Regions from separate parts of the Streptomyces sp. JLSY215 genome, predicted to be linked through region 1. Evidence: predicted binding sites of a transcription regulator. Region 1 holds the regulator's gene; the other holds the start of a gene.

Region 1 (5,251 bases):
GCATCAAGGCGGAGCTCCTCCGCGGGGAGATCGTCCTGTCGGGCGTGGGTGAGCGCCGTATGGCCGCGTACTTCCGGAGCCTGGAGGTTCCGCGCGGTGTCCGGGCCGAGCTCCTCTGGGGGGAGATCACCCTGGCGGCCGACCGGTATCCGGTCCGTGACCTGGTGATCGGCGCCGTGCGGGACCAGATCCCGAGCCCGCGTCAGCGGTGTCGTCGCGCCCGGTACGTCGAGATCCCGCACCAAGCAGCCAGTGCCGCACCGGACTTGGTGGTCCTGGAGCGCGGTACCGACGCGGCATCACGGCTCCCGCCCACGGCGGCCGCACTCCTCGTCGAGGTCGCCCCCAAGGCCCGCGCCGACCGGACCTACCGGGTCAAGCGTGAGGTCTATGCGGCCGGGAAGGTGCCCGCGTACCTGATCATCGATCCCTTCGAGGCCCACTGCGTCCTCCTCACCGAGCCCGTCGGCAGCGATGAGGAGGCCGACTACGCGGTGTGCCGGACCAGCAGGTTCGGCCACCCCGTGCCGCTGGACGGCCTCGGCCTCGCGTTGGACACGGCCGGTTTTCCCCCGCCGTCGCCGGTCACGGGCAGGCGGTGACGAAGTCGATCAGCTCCTCCACCCGCCCCAGCAACGCCGGCTCCAGGTCCTTGTACGACCGCACGCAGCCCAGGATCCGCTGCCACGCCGCCCCCGTGTTCTCCGGCCAGCCCAGCCCCCGGCACACCCCCGTCTTCCAGTCCTGGCCATGAGGGACGGCGGGCCACCCCGCGATCCCCACCGACGCCGGCTTCACCGCCTCCCACACATCGATGTACGGATGGCCGACGACCAGCACGTTCGCGTCCGTCACGGAGGCCGCGATCCGCGACTCCTTCGAGCCCGGCACCAGGTGATCCACCAGCACCCCCAGCCGCGCATCCGGCCCCGGCGCGAAGCCCCGCACGATCGCCGGCAGGTCGTCGATCCCCTCCAGGTACTCCACGACCACGCCCTCGATGCGCAGATCGTCCCCCCACACCCGCTCGACCAGCTCCGCGTCGTGCCGCCCCTCCACATAAATGCGCCCGGCGCGCGCCACCCGGGCGGGGGCGCCGGGCACGGCGAGTGAGCCGGACGCGGTACGGGCCGGACCGGCCGGCGCCGGGCGGCCCTGGGGCCGTACGAGGGTGACGACGCGGCCCTCCAGAAGGAAGCCGCGCGGCGTCATCGGGAAGACCCGGTGCTTTCCGAAGCGGTCCTCAAGGGTGACGACCGGGCCCTCGGCGGTCTTCTCGCAGCGGATCACGGCACCGCAGAAGCCGGTGGTGACCTCCTCGACGACGAGGTCGGGCTCGGCCGGTACCTCGGGAGCGGGCCGCTGCTTCTTCCAGGGCGGGGTGAGGTCGGGGCTGTAGCGCCTGCTGTGCATCGGGGTGGGCCTGTTCTCTGCGGGGTGGTGTGGTGTGGGGGTCGGCCGGGGGTCCGGGGGTTGTCCCCGGGGGATGCGGTCAGGGCGGGGTGAGGTCCGGGCCGTACCGCTTGCCGCGCATGGCGGCGTAAGGGTCCCGTTCTCGTGAGGGGCGGGCAAGAAGTGCTGTCAGGAGAGCGGGTCGACGCCGAAGCGGATGGCCAGGGCGTCCCGCTGGGCGTGCACGAAGCGGGCGTCCACGACCGCCCCGTGCCCCGGTACGTACACCGCGTCCTCGCCGCCCAGGGCCAGCAGCCGGTCCAGGGCCGCCGGCCACTGCTGGGGCAGCGAGTCGAGGCCGGCGCTCGGTTCGCCCGACTCCTCGACCAGATCGCCGCAGAAGACGATCTCGGGGGTGCCGCCCCGGCCCGGTACGAGGACGGCCAGGTCGTGGGCGGTGTGGCCGGGGCCGACATTGGCGAGCAGCACCTGCCGGTCGCCGAGGTCGACGGTCAGTTCGCCGTGGACGTGGTGATGCGGGCTGACCAGCAGATCCGCGGCCTCCGCGGCCGCCTCCGGGTCGACGCCGTGCCGTACCGCGTCCCGCCGCAGCTCGTCCCGGTCGCGCCGGAGCAGATCGGCCATCCCGGCCGCGCCGAACACCTCGACGCCCGCGAAGGCGGCGGTGCCCATGACGTGATCGAAATGCGGGTGGGTGAGCGCGATATGCGTCACTTCCCGGCCCAGCACACCGCGGATCGCCCGGCGCAGATCGGCGCCGTCGCGGAGGGACGCGCCGGTATCGACGATCATCACCCCGGCCGATCCGGCGATCACGCCGATCGTTTCGTCCCAACCCGGCATCCGGCGGCGGGCAACGCCTTCACCGAGCCGTTCCCACCCGGCCTCTTCCCAAGCAGTGCGCATACCGAGACGCTAGCTCCATCGCGATAGCGTTGCCCGACGGAACGCCTCACGGACCGGCCACAACGGCCGATCACGGTCATCGGGCGGCGCTTTGGCAGCTGATCATTGCGGTCGCTCTTGCCGCAGCTGTGCTACCCGGCCGTACACTGGCTTCCGGGTCTGGCACTCGGCCCGTGCGAGTGCCAGGAGTGACGAGACGGCCACACGGCTGGACTGGAGGTGCGCAGGATGCTCAGTGAACGCAGGCTCGAAGTGCTGCGCGCCATCGTCCAGGACTATGTCGGGACGGAGGAGCCGGTCGGCTCCAAGGCGCTCACCGAACGCCATCAGCTGGGCGTCTCCCCGGCCACCGTCCGCAACGACATGGCGGCGCTGGAGGACGAGGGCTTCATCGCCCAGCCGCACACCAGCGCCGGCCGGATCCCCACCGACAAGGGCTACCGTCTCTTCGTCGACAAGCTGGCGGGCGTCAAGCCGCTGTCCTCCCCGGAGCGGCGGGCCATCCAGAATTTCCTCGACGGCGCCGTCGACCTCGACGACGTCGTCGGCCGTACGGTCCGGCTGCTGGCGCAGCTGACCCGCCAGGTGGCGGTCGTGCAGTACCCGTCCCTGACCCGGTCCACGGTCCGCCATGTCGAGCTGCTGGCGCTGGCCCCGGCCCGCCTCATGCTCGTACTGATCACGGACACCGGACGGGTCGAGCAGCGGCTGATCGACTGCCAGGCGCCGTTCGGCGAGGCGTCGCTCGCGGATCTGCGGGCGCGGCTCAACAGCCGGGTGGTGGGGCGCCGGTTCGCGGATGTGCCGCAGTTGGTGCAGGATCTCCCGGAGTCCTTCGAGCAGGACGACCGCGGCACGGTCTCGACAGTGCTGTCGGTGTTGCTGGAAACTCTGGTGGAGGAGACCGAAGAGCGGCTGATGATCGGCGGAACCGCCAATCTCACGCGCTTCGGGCACGACTTTCCCCTGACCATCCGCCCGGTCCTGGAGGCCCTTGAGGAGCATGTGGTGCTGCTCAAGCTGCTCGGGGAGGCCAAGGACTCGGGCATGACCGTACGTATCGGGCATGAGAATGCCCACGAAGGCCTGACGTCCACATCGGTCGTCGCGGTCGGTTACGGTTCGGGCGACGAGGCAGTCGCCAAACTCGGCGTGGTCGGACCGACCCGCATGGACTACCCCGGAACGATGGGAGCGGTACGCGCAGTGGCACGTTACGTCGGACAAATCCTCGCGGAGTCGTAAAAGTGGCCACGGATTACTACTCGGTTCTCGGCGTCAGTCGCGATGCCTCGCAGGACCAGATCAAGAAGGCCTTCCGTCGGCTGGCGCGCGAGCTGCACCCGGACGTGAACCCGGACCCGAAGACCCAGGAGCGGTTCAAGGAGATCAACGCCGCTTACGAGGTCTTGTCGGACCCGCAGAAGAAGCAGGTCTACGACCTCGGCGGCGACCCGCTCTCGCAGTCGGGCGGCGGCGGTGGCGCGGGCGGCTTCGGCGCCGGCTTCGGCAACTTCTCCGACATCATGGACGCCTTCTTCGGCACGGCCTCGCAGCGCGGCCCGCGCTCGCGCACCCGCCGCGGCCAGGACGCCATGATCCGGCTCGACATCGAGCTGAACGAAGCGGCCTTCGGTACGACCAAGGACATCCAGGTCGACACCGCCATCGTCTGTACGACGTGCACCGGCGAGGGCGCGGCGCCCGGCACCTCCGCGCAGACCTGTGACATGTGCCGCGGCCGCGGTGAGGTCTCGCAGGTCACCCGGTCCTTCCTCGGCCAGGTCATGACCTCGCGGCCGTGCCCGCAGTGCCAGGGCTTCGGTACGGTCGTGCCGACGCCGTGCCCCGAGTGCGCGGGCGACGGCCGGATCCGGTCGCGGCGGACGCTGACGGTCAAGATCCCCGCCGGTGTCGACAACGGCACGCGGATCCAGCTCGCGGGCGAGGGCGAGGTCGGCCCCGGTGGCGGCCCGGCCGGCGACCTCTACGTCGAGATCCATGAGCTGGCGCACCCGGTCTTCCAGCGGCGCGGCGACGATCTCCACTGCACGGTCACCATCCCCATGACAGCGGCGGCACTGGGCACGAAATGCCCGCTGGAGACGCTCGACGGGGTGGAGGAGATCGATGTCCGGCCCGGTACCCAGTCCGGCCAGTCGATCCCGCTGCACCAGCGCGGTGTGACCCATCTGCGCGGCGGCGGCCGCGGCGACCTGATCGTCCATGTCGAGGTGCAGACGCCCACCAAGCTCGACCCCGAGCAGGAGGAGCTGGTGCGCCGGCTGGCCAAGCTCCGCGGCGAGGAGCGCCCGACGGGCCAGTTCCAGCCGGGGCAGCAGGGGCTCTTCTCGCGCCTGAAGGATGCGTTCAACGGGCGGTAGGCGAGTCGGCCGGGGGTTCGGGGGTTGTCCCCCGGTGGGCGCGGTCAGCCGGGGCAGCAGGGGCTCTTCTCGCGGCTGAAGGATGCGTTCAACGGGCGGTAAGGCGGAATACCCCCTGGGCCCCACCGCGTTGTGGCCCACAGGGGGCGCCCGCGTCCCCTACGGGATGCGTTTGACCACCCCTTAGGTGCACCCACCCGCGCCGAGCCCCTGATTGGAGGCTCGGCGCGGCGCCGTGACACGATGTGCTCATGCCCACCGCACTGACCGATCTCTGCCGTTACCCGATCGTGCAGGCTCCGATGGCGGGAGGCGGTTCCGGACCCGAGCTGGCCGCCGCCGTCTGCGGCGCCGGAGGTCTCGGCTTTCTCGCTGCCGGATACAAAACCGCCGACGGCATGTACCAGGAGATCAAACAGCTGCGGTCGCTGACCGACCGGCCCTTCGGCGTCAATCTCTTCATGCCGCAGCCCTCTCTGGCCGACCCCGCCGCCGTCGACGTCTACCGCGAGCAGCTCGCCGGCGAGGCCGCCTGGTACGAGACCGAA
Region 2 (5,251 bases), 2.2 Mb from region 1:
TGAAGGTCCGCATCCCCACCATCCTCCGCACGTACACCAACGGTGAGGCCGAGGTCGTCGCCGAGGGCGCGACCCTCTCCGAGGTGATCGCCGACCTGGAGAAGAACCACACCGGGATCGCGGCCCGTGTGCTGGACGACGCGGGCAAGCTGCGCCGGTTCGTGAACGTCTACGTCAACGACGACGACGTCCGCTTCGAGCAGGGCCTGGAGACGCCGACGCCGGACGGCGCGGGCGTCTCCATCATTCCTGCGGTGGCCGGAGGCTGCTGACCCCTTCTGTCGGCCCCCGTTCCTCACCGGGATCTGATTTGCGCCATCTCTTGGTCTGAGTGGCGAGAATTGCCCCATCCGCCTAAAAGCGGATGGGGCAATTCCATGTCGCGAAAGGCGATACCATGGGGGCGATCTTCTTCGTATGAGCCCTCGTACAACCCGCGTACGACCCTCGTACAACTCCGCGCGCGTGCCCAACGCATATGTGATCGCGATGAGTTGTGCCCGAAGTGTGTGCAGCATTTGTCGGATACGTGAGCTATGCCCGGCCCGACTTGCCCCGGCGTAACGCGACTTCACCGCATAATTACCGATTCTTCGGCCCCGGAATTCTCGTCCGATTGACCTGTTGCGCTGGGCATTGGTGCAGATACATTCAGCGGCGGTCGACGCGTTCCGGCGCACACCCCACGGGCCTTTCGCGGGGTGAGGTCTGACCCGGGTCCGCGGAGTGCGGTCCTGCGCAAGGGCCAGTAATAGGGGAGTTAGGCATGGCTCAGGGCACCGTCAAGTGGTTCAACGCGGAGAAGGGGTACGGCTTCATCGCGGTCGACGGTGGTGCGGATGTATTCGTCCACTACAGCGCGATCCAGATGGACGGCTACCGCACCCTTGAGGAGGGTCAGCGGGTCGAGTTCGAGATCTCGCAGGGCCAGAAGGGGCCGCAGGCAGACATGGTCCGGGTGAGCGCCTGAGGCGCCGGCCGACTGCAGCGTCGAGAAGGTCCGTACCCCTGAGCGGGGTGCGGACCTTCTTGCATGCACGGTGAGACGCCGCCGGACGCGCTCGCCCCGACCGCCGCCCAAGGATGAGACTCCCCCCTGACTCGCTTGCACTCGAGGGGGTCGAGTGCTAATCATTGGCGTTAGCACTCTCCGGGTGAGAGTGATAACCAAGGATCGGGTCGGTGAGGTCCGCGGGCCGGGTGGGGCAAGGAACCACACGGCAAGCAGACCGTCCGTCGCGGGCGCCAGCGCGGTCCGGAGCAATCCACCCCGATGTCCGGGAGGACCACTTCACATGGCCAAGATCATCGCGTTCGACGAGGAGGCACGGCGCGGTCTCGAGCGCGGGATGAACCAGCTCGCCGACGCCGTCAAGGTCACCCTCGGCCCCAAGGGCCGCAACGTCGTCCTCGAGAAGAAGTGGGGCGCCCCCACGATCACCAACGATGGTGTATCCATCGCCAAGGAGATCGAGCTCGAGGACCCGTACGAGAAGATCGGCGCCGAGCTGGTCAAGGAGGTCGCGAAGAAGACGGACGACGTCGCCGGTGACGGCACGACGACCGCGACCGTCCTGGCCCAGGCCCTGGTGCGCGAGGGTCTGCGCAACGTGGCCGCCGGTGCCAACCCGATGGCCCTCAAGCGCGGCATCGAGCGCGCCGTCGAGGCCGTCTCCGCCGCCCTGCTGGAGCAGGCCAAGGACGTGGAGACCAAGGAGCAGATCGCTTCGACCGCCTCCATCTCCGCCGCCGACACCCAGATCGGCGAGCTCATCGCCGAGGCCATGGACAAGGTCGGCAAGGAAGGCGTCATCACCGTCGAGGAGTCCCAGACCTTCGGTCTGGAGCTGGAGCTCACCGAGGGTATGCGCTTCGACAAGGGCTACATCTCGGCGTACTTCGCGACCGACATGGAGCGCATGGAGGCGGCCCTGGATGACCCGTACATCCTGATCGTCAACTCCAAGATCGGCAACGTGAAGGACCTCCTTCCGCTGCTCGAGAAGGTCATGCAGTCCGGCAAGCCGCTGCTGATCATCGCCGAGGACGTTGAGGGCGAGGCCCTGTCGACCCTGGTCGTCAACAAGATCCGTGGCACCTTCAAGTCCGTCGCCGTCAAGGCCCCGGGCTTCGGTGACCGCCGCAAGGCCATGCTCGGCGACATCGCCATCCTCACCGGTGGCACGGTCATCTCCGAGGAGGTCGGCCTCAAGCTGGAGAACGCCGGTCTCGACCTGCTGGGCCGCGCCCGCAAGGTCGTCATCACCAAGGACGAGACCACCATCGTCGACGGTGCCGGCGACAGCGACCAGGTCCAGGGCCGCGTCAACCAGATCCGCGCCGAGATCGAGAACAGCGACTCGGACTACGACCGCGAGAAGCTCCAGGAGCGTCTGGCGAAGCTGGCCGGCGGCGTGGCCGTCATCAAGGCCGGTGCCGCCACCGAGGTCGAGCTCAAGGAGCGCAAGCACCGCATCGAGGACGCCGTTCGCAACGCGAAGGCGGCCGTCGAGGAGGGCATCGTCGCCGGCGGTGGCGTCGCCCTGCTGCAGGCCTCCGCGGTCTTCGAGAAGCTGGAGCTCGACGGTGACGAGGCGACCGGCGCCAACGCCGTGAAGCTCGCCCTGGAGGCCCCGCTCAAGCAGATCGCCGTCAACGGTGGTCTTGAGGGCGGCGTCGTCGTGGAGAAGGTGCGCAACCTGGCCGTCGGCCACGGTCTGAACGCCGCCACCGGCGAGTACGTCGACATGATCGCCGAGGGCATCCTCGACCCGGCGAAGGTGACCCGCTCTGCCCTGCAGAACGCCGCCTCCATCGCCGCGCTGTTCCTCACCACCGAGGCCGTCATCGCCGACAAGCCGGAGAAGGCCGCCGCGGCCGCTCCGGGCGGCATGCCGGGCGGTGACATGGACTTCTGATCCCTCCCGGATCAGACTGCCGGTCCTCCCGGGCCGCACGTCCAGAAGTCCGCCGGGGCGGCACCCCTCCGCAAGGAGAGGTGCCGCCCCGGTGGCGTTGTACGGCGACTTCCGTGTACGTGGCGGCGGCGGTGCCGGTGAGGTCCTGCCCGCTGGAACGGAAGACCACCTCAGGGGTGGAGGCTCCACCTGCCCGTGTGCTCTCCGTTGGTCTGCAGGAGCGAGTCCATCTGGTACGTCACGTTCGTGATCTTCGCGTCCTTCGGCACGTTGAAGATCACCCAGCCGGTGGTCTTCTTGCCCGGCGGGAGGATCATGGTGAGGTCCAGGGAGTCACCGACGGTGGGGATACCGGGCTTACCGGGGTAAACCTTCCCGGTCGAGTCGATGACCTTCGCCCCCAGGTTGCCGGGGTCGTCGTAGGTGGTGTTGCCGGTGCTGAGGATGGTGAACTGCGTCGCGACCAGGCGCTGCCCGTCGGGGGCTGCGAAGGCTTCCAGCGACGGTTTGGCGTTGTCCTCGTACCTGGCCAGCGTGACATCGGCCTGGACGCGGCTCGTTGGACCCTGACCGGACACCCCCTCCAGCGAGAGGGTGTCACCGACCTTGAAGCTACTCGGCGTTGCGCTGCCGCTGGGCGCGGCGTCCGGGCTCTGCGAGCCGCCGGGCGCCGCGGCGCCGCTGGGAGCGGCGCTCTTCGTGGCCCCGGCCTTGCTGCTGTCCCCGTCCGGACCCCCGCACGCCACAAGGGTGGTGGCGAGCACGACGGCCGCGGCGGCGGATGTGATGGAGCGGTGCATGGAATTCCCCCGTATGTGCCAGTGGGTCTGGCGCGTGTGGCGACAGAGGAATTCTGCGGACCGTGGATATGCGTAGGGTGTCTTTCCTGTCACCAAACGGCACCAGAGGGTGCAACAGTCCTTCCCGTGCGACGTGCACCCGCACCCCGGCGCCCGCTCAGGACACGAGCGGCTGCTCTTCCGATTCGGTCAGCTTCACCGTGCACAGGCCGCCGCGCTCGGTCGTCACCTCCGCCACCTTGAGCTGTGTGCCCGGCAGGAGGATGAATTCCTCCTCGTCGGTGAACGCGGAGAAGCTGCGGATGCCCACGGCCCGTACGGGGGCGACCTCGAAGAGCGTCCGCTTGCCGCGGCTGCCGAGGAATCCCCGCGCCACGCCGAGCTTGGAGGTGCACGAGGACACGCCCCACCACGTCACGGTCCGGCCGAGCGGGTACTGCGCCCGCAGGTCCAGCGACACCCCGCGGTACAGCGGCTCCGTGCGGGCGGGAAGCCCCGACACCGCCGAGAACAGCAGCCGCAGATACGGGAGGTACGGAACGACCTTGGCCCGGTCCGGGGCGCGCAGGATGGCGTTGATCTCCCGGTAGAACGCGGACTCGCAGGTGTAGAGGTAGAGCGCGGCGATCGCGTCGGCGGAGAGGCCGCCGGCCGCTTCGTCCGCCCGCCGCTTGCCGAATTCGTGCGACAGCGTGACGTGCCGGTCGAGACCGGCCAGCAGCTGGGCGACCGGGCCGACCGCCTCGCGGAAGTCCATGAGCGGGGTGTCGAACACCCCCGTGATCGCGGGGAGGACGAGCCCCTCGTCCTTGACGCTGGCGAGGCGGTCCAGATACAGCTGATGCAGCTCCATGGTGGACGCGATGAACGCACCCATCCGATCGGCGATGTTGCCGTCCGCCCCGCCGTCCTCCGCCGCGCGCTCGTTCCACCCCTTGCTCGGCAGCCAGTCGATCGCCTCGGCGCCCAGCGACGCGAGGGCGTCGTTGACCATCTCGAAATGGTCGCCCTCGCAGAAGATGTCGCCCTGCGCCGCGGGATTGCAGTGGTCGATATGCCGGACCTCGACCTCGGGATACTTCTCCTGGAGTTGGAGGACAATCTTTTTCAGATTGCGTGCATGAGCGCCCCACCACGCGAAGACCACACCACGGTCCTCTTCATCGGCATTCCGCTTGGCCTTGAATATCTCCTCGACGATCCGCTCGGCGACCGGCCGCCAGAATGCGGGATGCCGGTCGGCGCCCCGTCCTCCGTCACTGCTGGCGGTGAGTGCCGCGTTCAACAGCAGCACCCCCTGCGTGAGCATCGCCTGGAACCATTCCGGCGGCTGGACGGTGTCCTGCTTCTTCAACAGCGCACGAATATCGGCAATCGGGGTCTTCTTGGCAATGCCGTACTTCCACATCGCCGCCGCCTTGATGATGCAGCGGATGCTGACGACCCTGCCGAACTGGCTGTCTTTCCAGTCATGGAAGGTGTTGTCGAACATGGCGATGCCGGTGGCGCTTTCCGGCCGCGGATACGGGTTCT

Evidence for each region. The regulator HrcA, encoded in region 1, represses chaperone genes, less so after heat shock. The targets are predictions, from matches to a motif close to TTNGCACTCNGNNNNNCNGAGTGCNAA.
Region 2: groL (chaperonin GroEL) is a predicted target of HrcA. The motif match lies at 1,105-1,131, and genes of this name have one in related genera.

Annotation. Positions count from the first base shown of each region.
Region 1 covers NZ_CM185022.1:2,886,215-2,891,465, reverse strand. The annotation lists gene AC5677_RS13000 (Uma2 family endonuclease) at 1-602, shown strand, start outside; gene AC5677_RS12995 (DUF3097 domain-containing protein) at 586-1,413, opposite strand; gene AC5677_RS12990 (MBL fold metallo-hydrolase) at 1,582-2,319, opposite strand; gene hrcA (heat-inducible transcriptional repressor HrcA) at 2,548-3,564, shown strand; gene dnaJ (molecular chaperone DnaJ) at 3,567-4,703, shown strand; gene AC5677_RS12975 (nitronate monooxygenase) at 4,955-5,251, shown strand, end outside.
Region 2 covers NZ_CM185022.1:5,124,403-5,129,653, forward strand. The annotation lists gene AC5677_RS23080 (MoaD/ThiS family protein) at 1-272, shown strand, start outside; gene AC5677_RS23085 (cold-shock protein) at 767-970, shown strand; gene groL (chaperonin GroEL) at 1,296-2,918, shown strand; gene AC5677_RS23095 (DUF4352 domain-containing protein) at 3,089-3,718, opposite strand; gene AC5677_RS23100 (ADP-ribosyltransferase domain-containing protein) at 3,876-5,251, opposite strand, start outside.